One region of the Streptomyces sp. NPDC037203 genome, then DNA from elsewhere that is predicted to be linked to it. Evidence: riboswitches for the same ligand, from Rfam matches in the RefSeq annotation. Region 1 holds a riboswitch; the other holds the start of a gene.
What was found. A riboswitch is a leader RNA that binds a small molecule or an ion and turns the genes downstream of it on or off. The one in region 1 is predicted to bind glycine.
Positions count from the first base shown of each region.

Region 1 (9,683 bases):
CTGGCCCAGGGAACGACCCTCGATCCGCCCCTTGTCGGCTCCCGCGAGCACAGCCTCAGGCTGCGCGTCGGCTGCCGCCCCGGTGGTCTCGATCGGTGCGGTCACGATGTGCGACCCCTCTCGCCGGTGGTGACCGGCCTGCGCTGCCGCGGTTTGCGGCTTTGTCGACTTGCAAGCGAACACGAGTTCTGAAGGCTCGTGGTCTGAGTCGGGAGTCTTCAGCGTCCTCGCGATCACTCGCCAGAGCTGACGGTGAAAGTATGCGCAACCGTGATGCACAACGGAGGATTCCGTTATCCGGACAGTGGGTAACGGCCCCCGGACAGGGGCTAGTTGGGACACACCGGCGTAATGCCGCGGTTCGGGAGGTAGGGCGGCAACGGCTCCGGAAGCGGCGGAAGCTCAGTAACCGCCGTGCACCGGTGGATAGCCGTAGCCCGGCACGGGGGCCTGGAGCTGGGGTCCGGGGCGGCCGGCGGGGGCGGGGGCGTGGGCCTCGCGGTCGTAGAACGGGCGGGCGTTGGCGCGCATCCACATCACGACCGGGTCGTGGTCGTCGGTCAGCGCGACCGTGGACACGGGCAGGCCCTCGGGGACCGCGGTGACCGAGCTCTGCATCATCGCGCGCACCGAGTCGACCGCGGCGGGCGAGCTCTCGTACAGGTCCAGGCCGATGGCGAGGTACGGCGCACCGAGCGCGGGCTGGACCCAGGCCCGGCGCAGGGAGCGCAGGGCGGGGGTGCGGTGGGCGTGCTGGGTGAGCAGGGCGTAGAACTGCGGGATCTCGATGCCGGGTTCGGACAGCCGGAGGGGTCCGGCGGGCTGGCGGTCCAGGCCGGTGGCGATGCGGCGCAGGTCCAGCCAGGGGATGCCGACGCCGCCGCCGGGGGCGTGCGGGTTGAGCCAGAGGCCGTAGTGGTCGGGGTAGAGGGTGCGGGCGACGTCCAGGCCGTCGGTCACCTCGTACGAGCGGTTCCAGCCACTGGCGGACAGTTCCTGGGCGGAGGTGACACAGGGCGCGTAATGGCAGCCGTCGACCTCCATGTCTCCGTACTGCGCGTCCGGGGAACCGGCCTGGCCGTGCCAGAGCAGCATCCAGATCTGGCCGGCGGCGGGGGTGGCGAGGGCGCGGAGAAGGGCCTCGTAGGCGTCGTAGCGTCCGGGCGTGACGTGGCGGAGCGTGTGTTCGACGCTTCCGCTGTGGGTGGCGCTCACCTGGTCATGCCCTTCTTCTCCATCGTGCCCCGCGTGTGCAGACAGCTTATGCGCCGACGGGCACGGGGCCCGTTGTCCGTTCGCCCCGGCCGGGGCTAGCGAACGTAGAAGGGCCGGACGCTTGACTTCAGCCATTCGGCCACCGGGTCGTCCGTCACGTCCAGCAGGACCAGGTTGACCGGCCAGGCGGTGGGGACCCGCGCGAGGGCGCGGCCCAGGGCTTCCAGGGGCAGGGCGCGGAAGTCGCCTTCCCACTGGGAGAGTTCCACGCCGACGAACATGACCGGGTCGGCGTTCTCGATGGCGGCCAGGCAGCGGCGGGCGGTGAGGACCACGCCGGTGGCGGCGAACTCGGCGGAGGCGGCGGAGAGGAAGTCGACCGGGTCGACCTGCCAGTCGGGCTCGAAGAGGCGGACGCGGCCGCCGCCGGCGGGGCCGTCCAGCGGGGTGCGCCCGGCACGGCACAGCTCGGCGACGGCCTCGGGGGGCAGCGGGATGCCGACCGTGCCGCCGGGGTTGACCGCGATGCCGGCCTGCGGGGGCAGACCGCGGGCGAACTCCACGGCCGGGGCGATGGTGTACGACATGTGGGAGCCGACCGCCTGGCGGAACTGCTCCTCGGAGCTGAACACCGGGACGTACGCCTGGCCCTCGATCTCCAGCGTGGGCAGGTCCAGCGGGCCGCTGCCCGGTCCGCCGCCGGACGGCAGCGGCACCCAGACGAAGCTGCGGCCGAGGACCTCGACGATCCGGCCGCCCGCCGCGGGTATGCCGAGGGAGGCCGAGAGCACCTCCTCCAACTCGTTGCCGGGCCAACCGCCGTGCGGGTGGGGGTGCGCCTGTGCCGGGAAGTCCGCGGGAAAGTCCGCCGGGAAGTCCATCTGCCTACCGCCTGCTGGAAACCACTGGTGACCATGAAGGCTAACGGGTACCGGTGACAGAGCCGTACTCCGTGAACACGATCCGCTGTACCGCGTCGGCCGCGGCCCGGTCCAGCAGCACCGCCGAGCCGCAGCCCGCGGGCACCTCGCCCCGCTTGAGGGCGCCGAGCAGCCGGGCGGTCGTACGCCGGTGGCGTTCGAAGGCGCGGCGGGAGACGGTCCGGCCGCGCCGGTGCTGGCCCGCGCGGGCCGTCTCCGCGGGCACGTCCAGCAGGAGCAGGTGCAGGGTGGCGCCGGAGCGGCGGGCGGCGCGGGCCAGCCAGGGGCGCACCCAGGGCTGCGTCCCGCAGTCGTGCACCACCAGCCCCTGGTCCGTGCGCAGGGCGCGGCGCAGGGCCCAGTAGTGCGCGGCGCGCACCAGGGGGCGGTAGAAGGCGTACGGCAGCGGGCGGGGCAGGCGGGCGGCGAAGCGGGCGCGGGTGTCCTGGGAGTCGAGGCGGCGGGTGGCGACCGCGCGGCGCATCAGCGTGGACTTGCCGCTGCCGGGCAGCCCGGTGACCACCACGATGTCGCGGGGGCCGAAGCGGAGGGTGCCGGGGCGCCGGGGCGGCCGGCCGCGCAGATCCAGCACGCCGGGCGCGGGGCGGGCGTGCTCGCGGCGCGCGGGGCTGCCCGGCGCCGGGATGCCGGTCGCGTACGCCATGGTCCTGTCCACCGTGATCGTCCTCCCCTTGTGGTGCGTAATATTCATGCCCAGTGGAAGTAAAGGGAAGGTAATGTCCGGTGTGCCAAGGGGAGGTGCGCGTTCCGCCACGGTTCGGTTACGGATGCGGCCCCTGACGGGCGGGGGCCCGACGTGCAATGATGTGGCCGCCAACTGCATACCGGCCGTTTGAATCCGCGCGGGAGAGTCCCCAGCAGGCTTCGCTGGGGCGCCGAAGGAGCAAGTCCCTCCCTTGAATCTCTCAGGCCCCGTTACCGCGCGGGCGAGGCACATCTGAAAAGCGGGCCGCCGCGACGGCGGCCCCACCCAAGGTGCAAGCCGTGGTCGCCCCCGTGGCGGTTCCGGCGAACCTCTCAGGTTCCGATGACAGATGGGGAGGAACGTTCCTCGCCCCATCCCTGTTGCCCTGGGAGACGACCGACCGATGAGCAGTACCGAACTCCGACACACCGCGCTGGACGCCGTGCACCGCTCGCTCGGTGCGACGATGACCGACTTCGCGGGCTGGGACATGCCGCTGCGCTACGGCTCCGAGCGCGACGAGCACGTGGCCGTGCGGACCAAGGCGGGTCTGTTCGACCTCTCCCACATGGGCGAGATCACCGTCACCGGCCCCGAGGCCGCCGCCTTCCTGAACGCGGCCCTGGTCGGCAACATCGCCTCCATCGGCGTCGGCCGCGCCCGCTACACGATGATCGTGCGGGCCGACGGCGGCATCCTGGACGACCTGATCGTCTACCGGCTCGCCGAGTCCGAGTACCTGGTCGTGGCCAACGCCTCCAACGCCCAGGTGGTCCTGGACGCGCTGGCCGAGCGCTCCGGCGGCTTCGACGCCGAGGTCCGCGACGACCGGGACGCCTACGCGCTCCTCGCCGTCCAGGGCCCGGCCTCCCCCGGCATCCTGAAGTCCCTCACCGACGCCGACCTGGACGGTCTGAAGTACTACGCCGGCCTGCCCGGCACCGTCGCCGGCGTCCCCGCGCTGATCGCCCGCACCGGCTACACCGGCGAGGACGGCTTCGAGCTGTTCGTGAAGCCCGAGCACGCGGTCGAGCTGTGGCAGGCGCTGACCAAGGCCGGCGAGGGCGCCGGCCTGGTGCCCTGCGGACTGTCCTGCCGGGACACGCTGCGCCTGGAGGCGGGCATGCCGCTGTACGGGCACGAGCTGACCACCTCGCTGACCCCCTTCGACGCCGGGCTCGGCCGTGTGGTCAAGTTCGACAAGGAGGGCGACTTCGTGGGGCGCGCGGCGCTCGCCGAGGCCGCCGAGCGCGCCGCGCAGAACCCCCCGCGGGTCCTGGTCGGCCTGATCGCCGAGGGTCGTCGGGTGCCGCGCGCCGGGTACCCGGTGGTCGCGGACGGCAAGGTGGTCGGCGAGGTCACCTCCGGCGCCCCCTCCCCCACCCTGGGCAAGCCGATCGCCATGGCCTACGTGGACGCCGCGCACGCCGCGCCCGGTACCGAGGGCGTCGGCGTGGACATCCGCGGCAGCCACGAGCCCTACCAGGTCGTGGCGCTGCCGTTCTACAAGCGCCAGAAGTAGACAGCGAGCCCCCTTGCGCCCCGCCCCGCCGGGCGGTGGCGTGACCCTGCGCACATTCGCCCGCCCACCGGCGGTGACCGCGCTCCCCCCGTCATCAGCACTCCCGCGCGTACAGGAGAATTCAGGACATGAGCAACCCCCAGCAGCTGCGCTACAGCAAGGAGCACGAGTGGCTGTCGGCCGCCGACGACGGCGTCTCGACGGTCGGCATCACCGAGTTCGCGGCCAACGCGCTCGGCGATGTGGTCTACGCCCAGCTCCCCGAGGTCGGCTCCACCGTCGAGGCGGGCGGGACCTGCGGTGAGCTGGAGTCCACCAAGTCGGTCTCCGACCTGTACTCCCCGGTCACCGGCGAGGTCACCGCGGTCAACGAGAACGTCGTCGACGACCCGTCGCTGGTGAATTCCGAGCCCTTCGAAGGCGGCTGGCTGTTCAAGGTACGCGTCACGGAGGAGCCGGGCGACCTGCTCTCCGCCGCCGAGTACGACGCCCACATCGCCGGCTGAGGAGTCGTAGCCGTATGACTGTCCTGAACACGCCCCTGCACGAGCTGGACCCGGAGATCGCCGCCGCGGTCGACGCCGAGCTGCTCCGCCAGCAGTCCACGCTCGAGATGATCGCGTCCGAGAACTTCGCGCCGCTCGCGGTGATGGAGGCCCAGGGCTCGGTCCTCACCAACAAGTACGCCGAGGGCTACCCCGGCCGCCGCTACTACGGCGGCTGCGAGCACGTCGACGTGGCCGAGCAGATCGCCATCGACCGGATCAAGGAGCTGTTCGGCGCCGAGTACGCCAATGTGCAGCCCCACTCCGGCGCCTCCGCCAACCAGGCGGCCCTGTTCGCGCTGGCCCAGCCCGGCGACACCATCCTGGGCCTGGACCTGGCGCACGGCGGCCACCTGACCCACGGCATGCGGCTGAACTTCTCCGGCAAGCAGTTCGACGTGGTCGCCTACCACGTGGACGAGGAGAGCGGCCTGGTCGACATGGCCGAGGTCGAGCGGCTCGCCAAGGAGCACCGCCCCAAGGTGATCATCGCGGGCTGGTCGGCGTACCCGCGCCGGCTCGACTTCGCGGAGTTCCGCCGGATCGCCGACGAGGTCGAGGCGTACCTGTGGGTCGACATGGCGCACTTCGCCGGCCTGGTCGCCGCCGGTCTGCACCCGAACCCGGTCGAGTACGCGGACGTGGTCACCTCCACGACGCACAAGACCCTGGGCGGCCCGCGCGGCGGCATCATCCTGGCGAAGCAGGAGTTCGCGAAGAAGCTGAACTCCTCCGTCTTTCCGGGCTTCCAGGGCGGCCCCCTGGAGCACGTGATCGCGGCGAAGGCGGTGTCCTTCAAGGTCGCGGCCTCCGAGGAGTTCAAGGAGCGCCAGCGCCGTACGGTGGACGGTGCCCGCATCCTCGCCGAGCGCCTGACGGCCGACGACGCGCGCGCGGCCGGGGTCGACGTGCTGTCCGGCGGCACGGACGTGCACCTGATCCTGGTCGACCTGCGCGCCTCCGAGCTGGACGGCCGGCAGGCCGAGGACCGGCTGCACGAGGTCGGCATCACGGTCAACCGCAACGCCATCCCGAACGACCCGCGCCCCCCGATGGTCACCTCGGGCCTGCGGATCGGCACGCCCGCGCTGGCCACCCGCGGCTTCACGGCCGAGGACTTCGCCGAGGTCGCGGACGTGATCGCCGAGGCGCTCAAGCCGTCGTACGACGCGGAGTCGCTCAAGGCTCGGGTCAAGGCCCTGGCCGACAAGCACCCGCTGTACCCGGCCCTGTCCAAGTGATTCCCCGGTGGGGCACCCACCGCCGGGTGCCCCACCACTGCCCCAAGGAGTGACCGTGGCCATCTCGGTCTTCGACCTGTTCTCGATCGGCATCGGCCCGTCCAGCTCCCACACGGTCGGCCCGATGCGCGCGGCGCGCATGTTCGCGCACCGGCTGCGCAACGAGGAACTGCTGGCCTCGGTCGCCTCCCTGCGCTGCGAGCTGTACGGCTCGCTGGGCGCGACCGGACACGGCCACGGCACCCCCAAGGCGGTGCTGCTCGGCCTGGAAGGCGATTCCCCGCGCACGGTCGACGTGGAAACCGCCGACGACAAGGTGGAGTCGATCAAGCGCTCGGGGCGCCTGTCGCTCCTCGGCGAGCACGAGATCGCCTTCTCCTTCGACGACGACCTGGTCCTGCACCGCCGCAAGGCCCTGCCGTACCACGCCAACGGCATGACGATATGGGCGTACGACGCCTCGGGCGCGGAGCTGCTGACCAAGACGTACTACTCGGTCGGCGGCGGCTTCGTGGTGGACGAGGACGCGGTCGGCGCGGACCGGATCGTGCTGGACGACACGGTCCTGAAGTACCCCTTCCGCACGGGCGACGAGCTGCTGCGCCTGACGAAGGAGACCGGCCTGTCGATCTCCTCCCTGATGCTGGAGAACGAGCGGGCCTGGCGCACCGAGGACGAGATCCGCGCCGGCCTGCTGGAGATCTGGCGGGTGATGCGGGGGTGCGTGCAGCGCGGTCTGACCCGTGAGGGCATCCTGCCGGGCGGCCTCAAGGTCCGCCGCCGCGCGGCCGTCTCCGCGCGCCAACTGCGCGCCGAGGGCGAGCCGTTGGCGCGTGCGATGGAGTGGATCACGCTCTACGCGATGGCGGTGAACGAGGAGAACGCGGCCGGCGGCCGGGTGGTGACCGCCCCGACGAACGGCGCGGCCGGCATCATCCCCGCGGTGCTGCACTACTACATCAACTTCGTGCCGGGCGCGGACGAGGACGGCGTGGTCCGCTTCCTGCTGGCCGCGGGCGCGATCGGCATGCTGTTCAAGGAGAACGCCTCCATCTCCGGCGCCGAGGTCGGCTGCCAGGGCGAGGTCGGCTCCGCGTGCTCCATGGCCGCCGGCGCCCTCGCCGAGGTCCTGGGCGGCACCCCCGAACAGGTGGAGAACGCCGCCGAGATCGGCATGGAGCACAACCTGGGCCTGACCTGCGACCCGGTCGGCGGCCTCGTCCAGATCCCGTGCATCGAGCGCAACGGCATGGCCGCGGTGAAGGCGGTCACGGCGGCCAAGATGGCGATGCGCGGGGACGGTTCGCACATGGTCTCCCTCGACAAGGTCATCAAGACGATGAAGGAGACCGGCGCGGACATGTCGGTCAAGTACAAGGAGACCGCGCGGGGCGGGCTCGCGGTGAACATTATCGAGTGCTGACATTTACACGGCCGGTCCGCGGAACAATCATGGCTTCCATGGACCGACCGAGTCAGCTCATCGAGTGCGCGGAATTCGCCCTCCGGCGTTTACGGGACGAGCGTGATTTCGCTCAACTGTTCACGCTGATAGCGGAATCCAGGGATCATCTGCGGCCGTGGATGCCCTGGGTCGACGGTCACGACGAGCGGAGCACGCGGGAACTGCTGGCGCGCTCCGAGGCGAAGTGGGAGAGCGGGGAGCTGTACAACTACGCCGTCGAAATGGGCGGCCGGCTCCTCGGGATGTGCCAGGCGTACCGCGCCGAGCCCCGTGGGCTGCGGCTGGGGTACTGGCTGCATCCCGCGGCCGTGGGGCGGGGCATCGCGACGCGGGCGACGGCGGCGCTGGCCGGGGAGCTGTTCGCGCTGCCGGACGTGGACCACCTGGAGATCGTGCACGATCTGGCGAACGCCCCCAGTCGCGCCGTTCCGCGCCGGTTGGGCTTCACCGAGCTCCGGCGTGAGCAGGCGCCTGTGCCGGCGGCGCCGTCGGGCTGCGGTATCGATGTGATCTGGCGTCTGAATCGCCCCGCGACCGGGGGCAAGTTTCCGGGGGGCCCTGCGGGGGGCACACACTCTGCATGCTCCACGGCATCGACGTAAGTGCTTTCCAGTCCACGTCATATGACACGGACGGCCTTTCCTTCGTCTTCATGAAGGCGACCGAGGGCCGTTCGTACGTGAACCCCCGTCTCACCGCGCAGACCAAGACCGGCCGCGACGCCGGACTGGTCATGGGTTTCTACCACTTCCTGTGGCCGGGCGATCTTTCCGCCCAGGCCGACTACTTCCTCCAGCACGCGCCGGAGCGCGCCGGTGACATCCTCGCCGTCGACTGGGAGCCCACCAGCGACGGTTCCCATGCCAGCAACGCGGAGAAGGACTCCTTCATCCGCAAGCTGAAACAACTGCGCCCGCACAACCGGGTCGTGCTCTACACCAACAGGGACTTCTGGCTGAACATCGACCGCACCTCCTACGCGGGCGACGGCCTGTGGATCGCCGACTACGTCACCGCGGGCAAGCCCCGCATCAAGGCCAAGTGGCGCTTCCACCAGTACGCGAGCCAGCCCCTCGACAAGGACGTGGCCGACTTCCCCTCCAAGGCGGCGCTGAAGGAGTGGGCGGCCGGCTGACGCACGCAGGGGTGCCCGTTCCCGTAAGACGGGGCACCCCTGCCGGCCCGTGTCACTTGTTCAGGTAGGTCCAGAACTCGTCGAAGGACAGGACCCGGTCGCCGTCGAGGTCACGGGACTTGATGATGGCCTCCGCGACCGTGTCGGTGACGTTCCAGTCGCCGCCCTGCGCCAGGGCGGACTTGAACTCGGCGGCGGTGACGAAACCGTCTCCGTCCGCGTCGATCCGCTGGAATTCCTTGCGTGCTTCCTCGATGTCCGCCACCGATCCGCCCCTTTTGTTCGTTTTTCTTGTGCCGTGCAGGCGTACTGACGCTGGTCAGATTAGCTGTCCGTGCGGGCACGCAGTGCCGCGACCACCCAGGCGAAGTCCTCGGCGTGCGGCGGCGCGGGGGCCCGGTTGACCAGGGCGACGAGTTGGCGGTAGCGGGCGACCCGGTCGTTGAAGCCGGCCGCCATGCGCTCCAGGACGTCCTCGTGGGCCGCGTCGCCGAAGAGGTCGTGCAGGACCGCATCCGCCTCCGGTGACTCGGGGGCGATGCCCCGCTCGCGGGCCGGGGCCACCAGTTCCACCAGCCGCCTGGCGAACCAGAGCGAACGGCCGCGCCTCTCCCCCGGCGCCCCGTCCGCCGCGTTGAGTTCCATCGCCCGGCGCATCTGCGCGCGGAACTCCGGGTCCTGGAGCATCTCCGCCAGCTCCACCCACGCGTCCACCTCCTCGGGCGTGGGGTCGTCCGCCAGGTCCACCGTGGTGGCGCGCAGCCGCTCCTGCACCTCGGGGTCCACCGCGTCGAGCCCCTGGAGGGCCTCCGCCACGAAGTCCGCCACGATCCGCTGCCGTTCGGCCGCCGACAGCCGGGCCAGTCTGTTCATCAGGGTCGTCTCCCGCTCACTCGAACCACGTCTGGCGACCGACGACAGCACCGCACGGGTC
Region 1 covers NZ_JBVJUC010000008.1:293,152-302,834, reverse strand. The annotation lists gene ACZ7EC_RS23065 (ABC transporter permease) at 1-105, opposite strand, end outside; gene ACZ7EC_RS23060 (enhanced serine sensitivity protein SseB C-terminal domain-containing protein) at 403-1,215, opposite strand; gene ACZ7EC_RS23055 (enhanced serine sensitivity protein SseB) at 1,311-2,096, opposite strand; gene ACZ7EC_RS23050 (AAA family ATPase) at 2,137-2,811, opposite strand; glycine riboswitch at 2,990-3,087, shown strand; glycine riboswitch at 3,088-3,200, shown strand; gene gcvT (glycine cleavage system aminomethyltransferase GcvT) at 3,245-4,363, shown strand; gene gcvH (glycine cleavage system protein GcvH) at 4,492-4,869, shown strand; gene glyA (serine hydroxymethyltransferase) at 4,884-6,149, shown strand; gene ACZ7EC_RS23030 (L-serine ammonia-lyase) at 6,205-7,572, shown strand; gene ACZ7EC_RS23025 (GNAT family N-acetyltransferase) at 7,602-8,216, shown strand; gene ACZ7EC_RS23020 (glycoside hydrolase family 25 protein) at 8,195-8,749, shown strand; gene ACZ7EC_RS23015 (EF-hand domain-containing protein) at 8,802-9,014, opposite strand; gene ACZ7EC_RS23010 (MerR family transcriptional regulator) at 9,074-9,683, opposite strand, start outside.

Region 2 (9,683 bases), on a different contig from region 1:
GCTGCGGGCGCTGTCGCCGCTGGTGGAACCGCTGAGCCTGGACGAGGCGTTCGTGGACCTGGCGGCCTCGGGTGCGGCGACGGACGCGGAGTCGGCACGGCGGACGGGAGAGCGGCTGCGTGCGGACATCAGCGCCGTCACCGGGCTCACCGGGTCGGTGGGGCTCGCCGCGTCCAAGATGCTCGCCAAGATCGCCTCCGAACAAGCCAAGCCGGACGGTCTGGTCCTCATCGAGCCGGGCACCGAGCGGGCGCTGCTGGGCCCGCTGCCGGTGCGGACCCTGCCGGGGGTGGGGCCGGCCACCGGTGACCATCTGCGGCGCGCCGGGATCACCACGGTCGGGGAGCTGGCCGAGGCGGGCGAGGACGAACTCGTACGACTGCTCGGCAAGGCCCACGGCGGGGCGCTGTACGCCATGGCGCTGGCGCACGACGAGCGGCCGGTGGTGGCCGAGCGGGAGGCCAAGTCCGTGTCGGTCGAGGACACGTACGACGTGGACATCCACGACCGGCCGCGGATCGGCCTCGAAGTGCGGCGGCTGGCGGACCGGTGCGTGCGGCGGCTGCGCGAGGCGGGACTGTCCGGGCGGACGATCGTACTGAAGGTGCGGCGGTACGACTTCTCGACGCTGACCCGCTCCGAGACGCTGCGGGGACCCACGGACGATCCGGCGGTGGTGCGGGAGGCCGCCGAGCGGTTGCTGGACTCGGTGGACACGACGGGCGGGGTGCGCCTGCTCGGTGTCGGCGTCTCCGGGCTCGCCGACTACACCCAGGAGGACCTGTTCGCCCAGGCCTCCTCTCGGGCGGAGCCGGCACCGGAGGAGGCCGCGGCCGAGCCGGTCGGCGTGCCCCGTGAGCCGGTGCTGCCGCACTGGCGGGCCGGCCAGGACGTCCGGCACGCCGAGCACGGACACGGATGGGTGCAGGGCAGCGGGGTGGGCCGGGTGACGGTGCGCTTCGAGACCCCGCAGTCCCCACCGGGACGGATACGCACCTTCCTCGTCACCGACCCCGCGCTGCAGCCCGCGGACCCCCTGCCCCTGGTCCTCCCGCCGCCCACACCCTCAGCCGTCCCCGGCCTTCCGGCCACGCCGTGACCGCGGGCTCTACGTCTCCTCCGAGCCCGCCAGTCTGCCGAAGGTGTGGTCCGGGGCGGGGTCCGGGGTCACGTCGAGGCCGTAGTGGTGGTAGAGCTGGAGTTCCTGTTCGGGGGAGAGGTGGCGGCCGACCCCGAAGTCGGGGGCGTCCTTGATCAGGGAGCGGTCGAAGGGGACGTGGAGGGTGCCCTCGACGAGTTCGCTGGGTTCCAGGGGGACGAAGGCGTCGCGGGAGAACAGGCCGGTGCGTATGGCCGCCCACTCGGGGACACCGGTGGCGTCGTCCAGATACACCTCGTCAATGGTGCCGATCTTGGTGCCACTGCGGTCGAACGCCTTGCGGCCGATCAGGTTCCGAGGATCGATGTCGCTCTGCACGGTCCCTCTCCCTCCAATTGGTCGCAACTCATCCGTAAGCACTACGAAAGAGCACATTCACTGCGGCGGCCACTTGAGAATCGGGCTGTTGACCTCGCTGGTAGGCTGATTGCGGCTGCTGACCCCGTGCGGGAGAGTCCTCCGATCCATCTCGGAGGCGCCGAAGGAGCAAATCCTCCCCGGAATCTCTCAGGCTCACGTACCGCACGGACGAGGTCACTCTGGAAAGCAGGGCGGGTGTCGACGGCTTCCGCTCTCACCGACGGTGAAAGCCGGCGCCGCGAGGTGCCCGGTGAAGCTCTCAGGTTGACATGACAGAGGGGGAGGCCGTCCGGGCACCCGCGCCGTGGTGCCCTTCGAAGGTCGTCAGACCAGGAGGCCTCCGCCATGACCGCCCATCGCATTCCGCTCTTCGAGCTCGAAGCGGGCATTTCCTTCGAACAGCGCCACATCGGGCCCGACCAGGAGGCGCGGGCCAAGATGCTCGCGCAGGTCGGCTACGGCTCCCTGGACGAGCTGACCGCCGCCGCGGTCCCGGATGTGATCAAGAACGCCGACGCCCTCGACCTGCCGGGCGCCCGCACCGAGGCCGAGGTACTGGCCGAGCTGCGCACGCTCGCCGACCGCAACCAGGTCCTCGGCTCCATGATCGGCCTGGGGTACTACGGCACCTTCACGCCGCCGGTCATCCTGCGCAACGTCCTGGAGAATCCGGCCTGGTACACGGCGTACACGCCCTACCAGCCGGAGATCTCCCAGGGCCGCCTGGAGGCCCTGCTGAACTTCCAGACCATGGTCGCCGACCTCACCGGTCTGCCCACCTCCGGCGCCTCCCTCCTGGACGAGGGCACGGCCGCCGCCGAGGCGATGGCCCTGTCCCGGCGCATGGGCAAGAACAAGAAGGGCCTCTTCCTGGTCGACGCGGACGCCCTGCCGCAGACCATCGCCGTCATCCAGACCCGCGCCGAGCCGACCGGCGTCGAGGTCGTCGTCGCCGACCTGAGCGCGGGCATCCCGGCCGACGTCGCCGCCCGTGACATCAACGGCGTGCTCGTCCAGTACCCCGGCGCCTCCGGTGCCGTACGCGACATCAAGCCGGTGATCGAGCAGGCGCACGAGCTGGGCGCCCTCGTCACCGTCGCCGCCGATCTCCTCGCCCTCACCCTGCTGACCTCGCCGGGCGAGCTGGGCGCCGACATCGCCATCGGCACAACCCAGCGCTTCGGCGTCCCGATGGGCTTCGGCGGCCCGCACGCCGGCTACATGGCGGTGCACGAGAAGTTCGCCCGCAGCCTGCCCGGCCGCCTGGTCGGCGTGTCCGTCGACGCCGACGGCAACAAGGCGTACCGGCTGGCCCTGCAGACCCGCGAGCAGCACATCCGCCGCGAGAAGGCCACCAGCAACATCTGCACCGCGCAGGTGCTGCTCGCCGTCATGGCCGGCATGTACGCCGTCTACCACGGCCCCGAGGGCCTGAAGACCATCGCCCGGCGCACCCACCGCTACGCGACGCTCCTCGCCGAGGGCCTGCGGGCCGGCGGCGTCGAGATCGCGCACGGCGCGTTCTTCGACACCGTCACCGCGCGCGTGCCCGGCAAGGCCGCCGAGATCGTCGCCGCCGCCCGTGACAAGGGCGTCAACCTGCGCCTGGTCGACGCCGACCACGTCTCCGCTGCCTGCGACGAGACCACCACGCGGGCCCATCTGGAGAGCGTCTGGTCCGCCTTCGGCGTCGAGGCCGACCTGGAGGCGCTGGACGCGGCCGCCGGTGACGCGCTGCCCGAGGCGCTGCTGCGCGGCGACGACTTCCTCGCCCACCCGGTCTTCCACCAGCACCGCTCCGAGACCTCGATGCTGCGCTACCTGCGCAAGCTGTCCGACCGCGACTACGCGCTCGACCGCGGCATGATCCCGCTGGGCTCCTGCACCATGAAGCTCAACGCGACCACCGAGATGGAGCCCGTCACCTGGCCCGAGTTCGGCGCGCTGCACCCCTTCGCGCCCGCCGAGCAGGCCGCCGGCTTCCTCACGCTCATCCACGAGCTGGAGGACCGCCTCGCCGAGGTCACCGGCTACGACAAGGTCTCCCTCCAGCCGAACGCCGGCTCCCAGGGTGAGCTGGCCGGTCTGCTGGCGGTGCGCGGCTACCACCGCGCCAACGGCGACGAGCAGCGCACCGTCTGCCTCATCCCGTCCTCCGCGCACGGCACCAACGCCGCCAGCGCCGTGATGGCCGGCATGAAGGTCGTCGTCGTCAAGACGTCCGACGACGGCGAGATCGACGTCGAGGACCTGCGGGCCAAGATCGAGCAGCACCGCGACCAGCTGTCCGTGCTGATGATCACCTACCCGTCCACGCACGGTGTGTTCGAGGAGCACGTCGCCGACATCTGCGCCCGTGTGCACGAGGTCGGCGGCCAGGTGTACGTCGACGGCGCCAACCTGAACGCCCTGGTCGGCCTCGCCAAGCCGGGCCACTTCGGCGGCGACGTCTCGCACCTGAACCTGCACAAGACCTTCTGCATCCCGCACGGCGGCGGCGGCCCCGGCGTCGGCCCGGTCGCGGTGCGCTCGCACCTCGCGCCGTACCTGCCCAACCACCCGCTCCAGCCGGCGGCCGGCCCGGAGACGGGCGTCGGCCCGGTCTCGGCGGCGCCGTGGGGCTCGGCGGGCATCCTGCCGATCTCCTGGGCGTACGTCCGGCTGATGGGCGGCGAGGGCCTCAAGCGGGCCACCCAGGTGGCCGTGCTCTCCGCGAACTACATCGCCAAGCGCCTGGAGCCGCACTTCCCGGTGCTCTACACCGGCCCCGGCGGCCTGGTCGCGCACGAGTGCATCATCGACCTGCGCCCGCTGACCAAGGCGACCGGCGTCAGCGTGGACGACGTGGCCAAGCGCCTGATCGACTACGGCTTCCACGCCCCGACCATGTCGTTCCCGGTGGCCGGCACGCTGATGATCGAGCCGACCGAGTCGGAGGACATCACCGAGCTGGACCGGTTCTGCGACGCGATGATCGCCATCCGCGCGGAGATCGAGAAGGTCGGCTCCGGCGTGTGGCCGGCCGAGGACAACCCGCTGCACAACGCCCCGCACACCGCCGCCGCGCTCGGCGGCGAGTGGACGCACGCCTACAGCCGCGAGGAGGCCGTCTTCCCCGCCGGGGTCTCGGTGGCCGACAAGTACTGGCCGCCGGTGCGCCGCATCGACCAGGCCTTCGGCGACCGCAACCTGGTCTGCTCCTGCCCGCCGCTGGACGCGTACGAGGACTGACCGCGCAGCCGTGCCCCGAGGGCCCCGTCCGGATCGCCGGGCGGGGCCCTCGCCCATGCCGTCCGCCGGTCAGCCGGTGGCCAGCGACACCTCGGTCGCCTTGATCAGGGCCACCACGTCGGAGCCCACGAACAGGCCCAGCTGCTCGGCCGCCTCCCTGGTGATGGCGGCGGTCAGCTCGCCGCCCGGCACCGAGATCCGCACGGTCGCCATGACGGCACCGATGGTCAGGCCGACCACCGCGCCGGGCAGCTGGTTGCGGATCGACAGGCCCTCCACCTGACGCGTGGCCACGGAGACCTCGGTCGACTTCACCAGGGCGCGCACCGGTGTGCCGGGGGAGAGGGCCAGGTCCTCGGCGGCGGCCAGGGTGATGGCCGCGGTGAGGCGCTGGCCGCCCTCCAGCCGGACCTCGACGGTGGCCATGGCCTCGCCCGGACGGACCGCCGTGACGGTGCCGGCGAGCTGGTTGCGGATGCTCAGGGTCATGGGCACCCACCGTAGAGCGCCCGTCGGCTCAGGCGGGGTATGCGTGGGTCTGGGTCGCCTTGACCGTCGCCCAGACCGGTGTACCGGGCTGGAGCCCCAGCTCGGCGGCGGACACCGTGGTGAGGTCGGCGGCGAGCGGGAGTTCACCGGTGAGCTCGGTGCGGATCTGGTCGCCGTGCGTCTCCAGGCCGGCCACCTCGCACCGCCACAGATTGCGGGCGCTGGCTCCGGCGGGCCGCTCCCGGAAGAGGGTCACGGCCGAGGGCGGAAAGGCGACGAAGGCCGGTCCGGACAGCTCCTCGGTCGTGGTGATCGAGGGCCCGGCGTCCAGTCGTACGGTGTGGCCCGCGGCCTCGCCCCGGTAGAGGTTGAGGCCGACGAGCTGGGCGATGTAGTCCGTGCGCGGGCGGCGGGCGATGTCGGCGGGGGCGCCCTCCTGGACGATCCGGCCGTGCTCCACCACCACCAGGCGGTCCGCGAGCACCATGGCGTCCAGCGGATCGTGCGTCACGAGCACCGCGACCGCCTCGAACTCGGCGAGGTGGCGGCGGAGCTGGGCCCGCACCTCCAGCCGGGTCCGGGCGTCGAGCGCGGCCAGCGGCTCGTCGAGCAGCAGCAGCCGGGGCCGGGTGGCCAGGGCGCGGGCGAGGGCGACGCGCTGGGCCTGGCCGCCGGACAGCCGGCGCGGCTTGGCGCCCGCGTGCTCGGCGAGCCCCATGCGCTCCAGCCAGCCCGCGGCCAGGGCACGGGCCTCCGCCTTGCCCTGTCCCTGGCAGCGCGGCCCGAACGCCACGTTGTCCAGCGCGGACAGGTGCGGGAAGAGGAGGTAGTCCTGGAAGACGACACCGACCGGGCGGGACTCCGGCGGGACGCGCTCCAACGGGACGCCGTCCAGCCGCAGATGGCCGTCGCCGAGCGGCACCAGACCGGCGAGGGCGCGCAGCGCGGTGGTCTTGCCCGCGCCGTTGGGACCCAGCAGCGCGACCACGTCACCGGGCGCCGCCCGCAGCGCCACGTCCAGCCGGAAGCCGCCCCGGTCCACCACGAGCCGGGCGTCGAGGCCCTGCCGGTCGGCGCTCCGCGGGTCCGAAGGGCCGGGGTCCGGTGCGTCGGTCATGCGTACGGGGTCCTTCGGCCAGGGCTGCTCGGTGGGTGTCGTCCGCCATCCTCCCGTCATGTCACACCCCTGTCAGCCATCGGTCGCGCAAACCCGCCAGCACCGCGATGGAGACCACCAGCAGGACCAGGCTCAGCGAGATCGCGGCCTGAGGGTCGTTCTGGAGGGCGAGGTAGACCGCGAGGGGCATGGTCTGGGTACGGCCGGGGAAGTTGCCCGCGAAGGTGATCGTCGCGCCGAACTCGCCGAGCGCCCGCGCCCAGGCCAGCACGGCGCCCGCCGCGACACCGGGCGCGATCAGCGGCAGCGTGACCCGGCGGAACGCGGTGAAGCGGGAGGCGCCGAGCGTGGTGGCCGCCTCCTCGAAACGCGGGTCGGCGGCGCGCAGGGTGCCCTCCACGCTGATGACCAGGAACGGCATCGCGACGAACGCCTCCGCGAGCACGACCCCGGTGGTGGTGAACGGCAGCGTGATCCCGAACCAGGCGTCGAGCCACTTCCCGATGACGCCGTTGCGGCCCAGCGCCAGCAGCAGCGCGACACCGCCGACGACCGGCGGCAGCACCAGCGGCAGCGTCACCAGGGCGCGCACCAGACCGCGGCCCGGAAAATCCGTACGGGCCAGCAGCCAGGCCAGCGGCACGCCGAGGACGAGGCTGACGGCGGTCGCCAGGGTGGCGCTGACCAGCGACAACTGGAGCGCCTGCCACACCTCGGCGCTGGTCAGCTGGTGCGGCAGGCTCCGCCAGGGGGCGCGGACGAGCAGCGCGAGCAGGGGCAGCAGGAGGAAGGCGAGGGCCAGGACACCGGGCAGCAGCAGGGGCAGCGGGACACCGCGGCGGCCGGAGATGCCGGGGCGGCGGGCCGTGCCGGGTTGGCGCATCGTGCCCGGTCGGCGGGTCGTCGTACCCCCCTTGGCGGCTCTGCCGACACGGCGGCGCCGCGGCCGGTCCGTGCGGGGACCGGTCGCGGCGCCGGGCTCATCGGGTGAGGTCACGGCTTGAGGAACCCGGCCTCGCCCAGCACCTTCTGGCCCTCGGCGGACCGGACGAGGGCGATGAACGCCTTGGCCGTACCGGCGTTCCTGGCGTTCTTCAGCAGGGCGATCGGGTAGGCGTTGACGGCCTTGGCGGACTCGGGGAACTCCACACCCTCCACCTTGTCACCCGCGGCGTGCACATCGGTCTTGTACACCACCGCCGCGTCGGCCTCCTTCAGCTCGACCTTGTTCAGGGCGCTCTTGACGTCCTGCTCGTAGGAGACCGGGGTGAGCTTGAGACGGCTGGCGGTGAGCGCCTTCTGGGCCGCGGCGCCGCACGGCACGGTCTTGTCGCACAGGACGACCTTCAGACCGGGCTTGGTGAGGTCCTTCAGGGACGCGACCTTGTCGGGGTTGCCGGGCAGGGTGGCGATCTCCAGCTGGTTGCGGACGAAGGTGACCGGGGTGCCGGCCGCGTCCTTGGCGTCCGTCACGGTCGCCATGGTCTTGGGGCTGGCGGCGGCGAAGACATCGGCCGGGGCGCCGCCGGTGATGCTCGCGGCGAGGGTGTCGCTGCCGCCGAAGCTGAAGGTGATCCTGGTGCCCGGATGCTGCTGCTCGAACTCCTTGCCGAGGGCGGTGAAGCTCTCCTGGAGCGAGGCGGCGGCGAACACGGTGACCGTGCCGGACAGCTTGGCGGAACCCGAGGCGTCCGACGCCGGCTTCGAGGACCCGGACGACGAGGAGCAGGCGCTGAGGGTCAGCAGGGCGGCGGCTCCCGCGCCGGCCAGCTGAAGCATCCGCCGGGTCCGGCGCACGGAAGGGGTCATCACGGTTCTGCTCCTCGCGTTGTGCGGAACGACTGTCGCGCCCTGGTACGGCCGTACGAATCTGCCGCCCCGCGATGATACTGCCGCATCTGCCAGCTGTAAGTCCCTTGTCGCATCGCATGAGCGGGGATCTTGCGCGGTGTGGCTGGCATGTGCGTTTGTACGGTGCTCTGTCGCGGGTACCGTCCTGCCGGAGGTGGTCGCAGGTGACGCTCGCCCGACTCGCCCTGAGCGGAGATCTCGTACGTCCGGCCCGGCTCGCCGTGCCGGATCTGCTGCGCTGGCCGCAGCACCGGGTGGCCGTCAGCTTCGAGTGCGCGACCAGCGGCATGCAGCACCACCGCTTCACGGGGCCGCGGCTGTACGACGTCCTCGCCGACGCCGGACCCGGCTTCGACCCGGTGCGCCGCAAGGACCGGCTGCGCTTCCTGATCGCCGTCACCGGCACCGACGGCCACCACGCGCTGCTGTCCTGGGCCGAGATCGACCCGGACTTCGCCGACGCGCCCGTCCTGCTGGGCGTCACCATCGACGGCACCCCGCTGGACGCGACCGGTCCCCAGCTGGTCCTGCCCCAGGACCGGTGCGGGGCCCGGCACGTCAGCGGGATCACGGCGATCCGGGTGGACGGGGGGTACCGGTGCGCGCCGGTGGAGGTGGCGGTGGTGACCTGAGGGCGCCCTCAGGTTCCCGGAGGGGGCCTCACGGGGGCGGGGTGCGGCCGGCGCGGAGCGGTTCTCGGCCGGTGTGGAGCGGAGGCGGTCAGACCCGGTCGATATGGACGTTTGTCGACTTCACCCGCGCCGTGGCCTCCACGCCGACCTCCAGGCCGAGTTCCTCGACGGCCTCGCGGGTCAGCAGGGACACCAGCCGGTGCGGGCCCGCCTGGATCTCCACCTGGGCGGCGACGTCGCCGAGCTTGATGGCGGTGACGATGCCGGGGAAGGCGTTGCGTACGGAGGTGTAGGAGGTCTCCTCCTCGCCGCCCTTGGCCAGTTCGACGGAGAACGCGGCCAGGTCCCGGCCGTCGATCAGCCGCCGTCCCGCCTCGTCGCGATGGGTGGCCACCCGGCCCGCGTCGGCCCAGCGGCGGGCGGTGTCCGGGCTGACGCCGAGCAGCCGCGCCGCCTGGCCGATCGTGTAGGACTGCATGCCGGAAACGATAGGGCGCCGTTCAGCCCGTGTGCACACGCGGCCTGCGTTCCCGGTTCGGCTCCGCCTCGCGCAGCACCTCGCGGGTGACCGGCGCGACCTCGCCCTGGCCGAACAGGAAGAAGCGCAGGAAGTTGGCGAACGGGCTGCCCTCGGTCCACTCGAAGTAGATGTGCGGAGTGCAGCCGGTGACATCGCGGACATGCAGCAGCAGCGCGGCCAGGGCGTTCGGGATGGACGCCGACTCCAGCGTCAGCACCCGGTAGCGCCCGTGCAGGACCTCGCCGCGCACGGTCAGGCCCGCCTCGAACTCGGACGGGTCGGTGACCGTGACCTCGACGAAGACGAAGTCCTCCTGCTCCGGCA
Region 2 covers NZ_JBVJUC010000003.1:9,449-19,131, forward strand. The annotation lists gene ACZ7EC_RS09225 (DNA polymerase IV) at 1-1,099, shown strand, start outside; gene ACZ7EC_RS09230 (PRC-barrel domain-containing protein) at 1,109-1,477, opposite strand; glycine riboswitch at 1,597-1,692, shown strand; gene gcvP (aminomethyl-transferring glycine dehydrogenase) at 1,865-4,750, shown strand; gene ACZ7EC_RS09240 (TOBE domain-containing protein) at 4,820-5,239, opposite strand; gene ACZ7EC_RS09245 (ABC transporter ATP-binding protein) at 5,268-6,356, opposite strand; gene modB (molybdate ABC transporter permease subunit) at 6,418-7,353, opposite strand; gene modA (molybdate ABC transporter substrate-binding protein) at 7,350-8,165, opposite strand; gene ACZ7EC_RS09260 (molybdopterin-dependent oxidoreductase) at 8,372-8,839, shown strand; gene ACZ7EC_RS09265 (molybdopterin-binding protein) at 8,928-9,317, opposite strand; gene ACZ7EC_RS09270 (APC family permease) at 9,340-9,683, opposite strand, start outside.
Region 2: another riboswitch for glycine. It lies ahead of gcvP (aminomethyl-transferring glycine dehydrogenase); the one in region 1 lies ahead of gcvT (glycine cleavage system aminomethyltransferase GcvT).